DNA from 2 places in the Myxococcus sp. AM009 genome. Region 1 is predicted to be linked to the other one. Evidence: riboswitches for the same ligand, from Rfam matches in the RefSeq annotation. Region 1 holds a riboswitch; the other holds the start of a gene.
The links. A riboswitch is a leader RNA that binds a small molecule or an ion and turns the genes downstream of it on or off. The one in region 1 is predicted to bind cobalamin.
Positions count from the first base shown of each region.

Region 2: it holds a riboswitch for cobalamin, as region 1 does, so the genes downstream of both, HV824_RS01525 (aspartate aminotransferase family protein) here and HV824_RS15480 (hypothetical protein) in region 1, are expected to answer to the same signal.

Region 1 covers NZ_JABXEP010000053.1:37,137-40,536, reverse strand. Annotated here, with positions in the region: gene HV824_RS15490 (ABC transporter substrate-binding protein) at 1-573, shown strand, start outside; gene HV824_RS15485 (iron ABC transporter permease) at 570-1,655, shown strand; cobalamin riboswitch at 1,676-1,888, shown strand; gene HV824_RS15480 (hypothetical protein) at 2,032-3,375, shown strand; gene HV824_RS15475 (cell surface protein) at 3,372-3,400, shown strand, end outside.
Region 2 covers NZ_JABXEP010000003.1:30,745-34,144, forward strand. Annotated here, with positions in the region: gene HV824_RS01520 (DUF1501 domain-containing protein) at 1-1,027, opposite strand, end outside; cobalamin riboswitch at 1,283-1,494, shown strand; gene HV824_RS01525 (aspartate aminotransferase family protein) at 1,760-3,124, shown strand; gene HV824_RS01530 (aldehyde dehydrogenase family protein) at 3,121-3,400, shown strand, end outside.

The DNA.
Region 1 (3,400 bases):
CTGGTGCAGCCCGGGCCGGGCAACCAGCGTCCGGTGGAGAAGATGGCGGAGCTGGGCGTACCCGTGTTGCTCCTGCCGCTGCACTCCGTGGCGGACGTGCTCGCGGCCATGCGCGCGGTGGGGAAGGCGCTCGGACGGGAGAAGGCGGCGGAGGCGGTGGTGGTGGGCATCGAGGCCACGCGCGCGCGCATCCAGGAGGCGGCGAAGAAGCTGCCCGCGCCGCGGGTGCTGTTCGTCTATGGCTTCACGCCGCTCGTGGTGGCGGGGCCTGGCTCCTTCGCGGATGAGCTGCTCCGGGACGCGGGCGGCGTCAACGTGGCGGCGGACGCGGGCTCCGCGTACCCGGTGTACTCGGTGGAGCGCGTGGTGCGCGCCCGGGCCTCCGTGGTGGTGGATGCCGCGGACGTGGACGTGGGCAAGGACAAGCTGCGGGCACTGCCCGGCCTGTCCAGCGCGCGCTGGGTGGACCTGCCCTCCATGGCGCTGCTGCAGCCGGGACCTTCGCTGGGGCGGGGGCTGGAGGAGCTCTTCCGTTTGCTGCATCCGGAAGGAACGGGTAAGGCCGCGCCGTGAGCGAGCCGGCGACATCCCAGCGTGCACAGGGCGGAGCGGGAGGTTTTCGCGCCTCGCGCGCGGTGATGTTGTTCGGGGGCTTCCTCGTGGTGGCGGTGGGGTGCATGGCCGTGGCGGTGCGCTTCGGTGAGCAGTCCATCTCCCTCACCGCCGCGCTGACGGAGCCCACGTCCACGGATGCCGTCATCTTCTGGTCGCTGCGGCTGCCGCGCGCGCTGCTGGGGGCCATCGTGGGCGCGGGGCTGGCGGCCTCGGGCGCCACGCTCCAGGGGCTCTTGCGCAATCCGCTGGCGGACCCGTTCGTGCTCGGCGTGTCCGGCGGAGCGGCGATGGGGGCGACGCTGGCGCTCGCGGTGGGGCTCGGCACCGTGGGGGACGTGGCACCGGGCCTGGGCGGCGCCATGGCGCGGCTGTCCGCGCCCGCGCTCTTCTCCTTCCTGGGCGCGGGGGCCGCCATCCTCTTCGTCCTCTCCGCCAGCCGGGGCTCCGCGTCGCGCGCGCCCTATGCAGCGCTGCTCACCGGCGTGGTGTTCAACGCGTTCGCCTCTGCGGCCATCACCCTGGTGAAGACGCTGTCCGACCCCGACCGGCTGGGGGAAATCCTCTACTGGCTCGCCGGCGCGCTGGGGTACGAGCGCGGCGGTACGCTGGTGCTCTCCGCGCTGCTCCAGGCCGGCGCGATTGGCGTCATGTGGGTGCTCTCCGCACGGTTGAACCTGCTGTCGCTGGGGGACGATGACGCGGCGTCCCTCGGTGTGCCGGTGGCGGCGACGCGCCGCTGGCTGCTGCTGGCCACCAGCGCGAGCGTCGCGGGCGCGGTGGCGCTCACGGGGTTGATTGGCTTCGTGGGGCTCATCGTGCCGCACCTGCTGCGGCTGGCCTTCGGGCCGGACCAGCGGCTGCTGGTGCCCCTGTCGGCGCTGGGCGGCGCGGCCTTCCTCGTCCTGTCGGATTTGCTGGCGCGGCTGGCCTTCCCCTTGTTTGGGGCCGAGCCTCCCGTGGGCGTCGTCACCGCGCTGCTGGGCGGCCCGCTGTTCCTCGCGCTGCTGCGGCGGCGGGTGCGGCTGGGGGCCAGTCATTGACAATGGCTTGCACCCGCCATATCCCCGCCCGCGTCCTCGGTGTCGCCGTGATTCCACGGTGACTCAAGGGAACCCGGTGTGAATCCGGGACTGCCCCGCAGCGGTGAGCAGGAACGAACGCCGTCACGTGAAGCACTGGCCCGAAGCGGGCTGGGAAGCGACGGCAAGTAGGTGGGTGCTCCGTGCACCCGCGCCTGCGAGTCCGAAAACCTGCCGAAGACCCGTGCCTCTGGCACGGACATCACCGAGGCCTCCGAGGGGAGGCGGCGGGGGCGGTGCCGTCCGGCGCGTGTGATGTGCGCCGGGGCTCTGCCTTCGACCGTGTCCTCCTGGAAGCCCATCCGCCCGTGGGGGCGGAAGAGGGAGCGAGGACACCATGAAGTACGCCGATGTGAAGCGCGCGGGAGCCCGCACGAAGTCCCTGATGTTCGTCACGGCCAGCCTGGTGCTGGCGGTGACCACGGGCTGCGGCTCCGAATGCGTGGACGCCTTCGACTGCCGCAGTGAGAACGGCCCCGCGCCGGAGGGCCAGGCGTGGACGTGCGCCGCGGAGAAGTGTGAGACGCGGCCCATCCAGCAGGTCCCCGAGCCCGACGCGGGCACCGAGCCCGACGCGGGCACGGAGCCGGACGCTGGCACGGAGCCGGACGCGGGCACGGAGCCGGACGCTGGCACGGAGCCGGACGCGGGCACGGAGCAGACGTGTGAGACGGCGCCGCACGACCCCGTGCTCGGCACGCTCCAGCTCCAGACGGGCTTCGAGGCCACGGGCTCCGCGCCGCTGCCGGACGACGTGCTGGCGCTGGCCGCCTCGCCGGGCCCCACGTATACGGTCTACGCCGTGCGTGGCAGTGGCATGGGCATCGACGTCGGCATGTACTCGCTGGGCATCTGGCCCGACCTCCAGCCGGACGACACGAAGCTCTTCGACGTCGTCTCGCCCGCGGACCGCGCGGGGACGGCGACGGTGTTCTCGAACGGCTTCCTGGTGAACGACAGCCGGTATCTCTTCGCGGGCTACACCACGTCCGCGACGGGCGCGCTGGGCTCGGTGGCCGCGTATGACCTGGCGTCGCCCGCCGCGTCCTCCTACATCGATGCGCAGGCCAACTTCACCGCGGCCAGCTTCACCTCGGGGGAGGACTCCGTGCTGCTCGTCAACAGCGTGAGCCTGGGCAACGCGGGGGGCGGCCTGGGCGTCTTCGGCCTGGTGACCTCCGAGACCCCCTTCCAGACGGTGCGCCTGGCCAACTTCCCGGCGGGCGAAGCGGGCGCCAGTGGCTTCACGGCGGTGACGGACAATGGAATCGCGATGCTGGGCTTCTCCAGCAGCGTGGACTTCAGCAACAAGGCCCGCGTGGTGGCGCCGTCGGTGCTCGCGGCTGCGCTGCGCGGCGGAGCTCCCGTGGACCTGGGCACGCAGGCCGAGCTCGTGGTGGACAGCGACTTCAACGGGGCCTCCACCTTCGGTGAGGGCGTCGCCGTCAAGCGCGGCGGCTACAACGAGAACTGGCAGTTCGTCTCCACCGATGTGTCTCGCTACGCCCTGTCCCTGGGCATTGAGCCTGGCGCGGTCGTCATTGGCGAGCGCACGCCGGTGCTGTCGTTCGTGGACGCGTGCACCTCCGTGACGCAGCTGGCGCACCTGGGCTCGGACCTGCTGGTGGGCGTGGATGACAAGAACGGCCAGCGGCTGGTGCGCATCCAGGTGGCCCGGTGAGCCATCGCGGCCTCCAGCGCTTCGC
Region 2 (3,400 bases), on a different contig from region 1:
CCAGCATCGCGCTGCCCACGCCGTGGTCCGTGCCACGACTGCCGTTCTCCCGCACCGTGCGGCCGAACTCCGTGAGCACCACCACCGTCACCTGCTCCAGCCGAGCCCCCAGGTCCTGCGCGAAGGCCGCGAGCGCGCCTCCGAGCTCCTGGCAGCGGTTGGCGAACGCCCCCGTCGCGGCGCCCTGAGCCGCATGCGTGTCCCAGCCTCCCAGCTCCGTCGCCGCCACCTCCAGCCCCACCTCGCCGTGGATGAGCCGCGCGATGTCGCGCAGCCGCTGTCCGAGCTGCCCCTTCGGATACTCCACCGCCGCACGCGAAGCGCGCTTCGCCAGCCGCGCCTCGTCCAACAGCGACATCGCCTCGAAAGCGTCCTGGCCCGTCGTCCGCAGCGCCTCGTCCACGGCGCCCGCGTAGAGCGCATTGAAGCCTCGGGTGGCCTCCTCACCTCTGCGCCCGCCCCTCAGCCGGAACTCCTCCAGCCGCCCCATGGCCACCGCCCCCGCGTCTCCGAACAGCGCCCGGGGCAGTGTGGGCTGCAACGCCACGGCGCGCAGCGCGACGCCCTCTTCTTCGTCCAGCGCGCGGTTGAGCCAGCCATCCGGTGTCGACTTGCGCCCCGGCGTTCCGGATTCAACGAAGTCCTGCGCGTCGAAGTGTGAGCGGACCGGCGCCGGCAATCCCACGCCGTGCAGCACCGCCAGCCGGCCATCACGCCACAGCGGCATCAACGCTTCGAGCCTGGGATGCAGGCCAAAGGGCCCTGACAACTTCAGCGCGGCGTCCGGGCCATGCGCCTTCAACGCCAGCGTGGGACGTGCCCGGTGATACGCGGCATCCTCCACCGGAGGCACCAGGGAGAGCCCGTCCGCGCCGCCACGCAGGAAGACAGTCACCAGCGTGCCTCGCGTGGAGGCGAGCTGGCTGGACGCGAGCGCCCGTCCCAGGGAGCCCGGAGCCCACGCAAGCCCCACCGCCGTCGACCCCAGAGCGCGCAGCAGATGACGACGGGTCAGCAGTGGGTTCATCGCGTCTTCGCCTCCGGTGAGCCAGGCACGGGAGCCCCCAGTTGGCAGGGCCCCCCTCATTCAACACCGGGGCGGGACAGAAGTTACGGGCACGGCGCGCAAGAGCGGACCTGCGTCTGGATGTGCCACGTTCGTTCCGCATCGCCGACGCCATCGAGCGCGCGGCGCGAACCTTGATGTCGGATGCGCGCCCGCTTCAAGACGGAACCTGTCCATGTTCGCGAGCCTGCCTTGACAGTCCAAGAAGGCCGACAGTACATACCGCCCCATGTTGGTGCCTGGGCCTCGGCCTGGGCTTAAAAGGGAACCCGGTGTGAATCCGGGGCTGCCCCGCAGCGGTAGGTGAGAACGAACCTCGTCACACGCACTGGCTCCCTCTGGGAGCTGGGAAGCGACGAGCAGTAGGAATCCGGCTCCGGCCGGAGTGCTCACGAGCCCGAAGACCTGCCCGCATCCGCCCGTGGGAGAAATCCACGGACGGTTTCGACCTGGAGCCGCGTGGGACGGCCGGAAGGTCCGAGCAGCGCTGGAGCCTCCAGCCAGTCTTCGCGCGCGCCTCGGCTTTTCCGACCCAACCCCGCTCGTGTGTCCAGTCGCCCGTGGGGGCGAAGGTCGGTCCGTGGGCTCCTCCGGGGCCTGGTGTGCGCCGACCCGCGCATCGTGACAACCCTTCTTCCACGCGGGAGCCCTGTCGGGCGACCTCGGTCGTCCGCGCTGCGTGGAGGACGGACGATGCGGGACGAAGGCAGGCAGGGCGTGCGCTACCCGCAAGGGAATGTGCTGCTGCGCGACCTCGCGCGCGACTTCCCCGTGGTGACCCACGGCCGGGGTGTCCACCTCTTCGACGCCACAGGCAAGCGCTACCTGGACGCCTCGGCGGGCGCGCTCGTGGCCAGCGTGGGCCACGGCAACCGCGAGGTGGTGGACCGCATCCGTGAACAACTGCTGCGCGTCGCCTACGTCAACGGCACCCACTTCACCACCGAGGTGACGGAGCAACTCGCCACCCGCCTGTGCGCGCTGGCGCCCGCGGGACTGGAGCGCGCCGCGTTCCTGGGCTCGGGCTCCGAAGCGGTGGAGGCCGCGGTGAAGTTCGCCCGGCAGCTCTGCGTGGCGCGCGGGCAGCCCCAGCGCACGAAGGTCATTGCGCGCGTGCCCGGCTACCACGGCAACACGCTCTACGCCCTCTCCCTGTCGGGGCGTCCCCACTACAAGCAGTTCTTCGGCCCCATGCTGGCGGAGGTCGTCACCACGCCCGCGCCCTACCCGTACCGCTCCGGCCTGGAAGACTACGAACGCGACGGCGCGGCGCACTACGCGCGGCTGATGGAGGAGGCGCTCCTCCGCGAGGGCCCGGACACCATCGCCGCCTTCATCGCGGAGCCGGTGATTGGCTCCTCGGCCGGAGCCTCCCCTCCGCCGCCGGACTACTTCGAGCGCGTGAGCGCGCTGTGCAGGCAGTACGGCATCCTCACCATCGCCGATGAGGTCATGTGCGGCTGCGGTCGCACCGGGCGCTTCTTCGCCAGTGAGTTGTTCGACTTCACCCCGGACCTGCTGGTGCTCGGCAAGGGCATCAGCGGGGGCTACGCGCCGCTGAGCGCGGTGCTCGTGCGGCAGGCGCACCTGGAGGAGCTGCGGCAGGGCTCCGGCGGCTTCATGCACGCGCAGACCTACCTCCAGGCCCCGGCGATGACGGCGGCCGGGCTGGCGGTACTCGACTACTACGAACGGCACGGCCTGGTGGCGCACGCCGCGCGCGTGGGCGCCCACCTCCAGCGGCGCCTGCGCGAGACGCTGCGGCCCCTGCCCCATGTGGGCTCGGTGCAGGGCGTGGGCCTGATGGCGGGCGTCGAGTTCGTGGAGGACCTCGACAGCCGCCGCCCCTTCCCTCGTTCGCGCAAGGTGGTGGAGGGGCTGATGGCCGAGCTGTTCGAGCGCGGCCTCGTCCTCTGGTCCAACACCGGCCACGCGGACGGAACGAACGGGGACCTGCTGATGCTGGGCCCCCCGCTGGTCATCACCGAGGCCGAGGTCGACGCGCTGGTCGACACGCTCGCGCAGGGCATCAACCACTACTTCCGGAGGGAGCCATGAGTTTCCGCATCACCTATTCGGTGCTGGACGCCGACATGTCCACACTGCACGCGCGCTTCGACGAGGCGCTCAACACCGTGCGGGGGCGCCTGGGCGAAGCGCTGCCGTCGTGGATTGCCGGCGAGGCCTGGCGGAGCGGAGACCTCCTGGAGCGCCGCAACCCGGCGAGGCCGGACGAGCTGCTCGCCACCTTCCACCGCACGCCCGTCAGCGAGTTGGACCGGGTGGTGCGCGTGGCGCGAGTGGCCCAGCGAGGCTGGGGCGCCACGGCCTGGG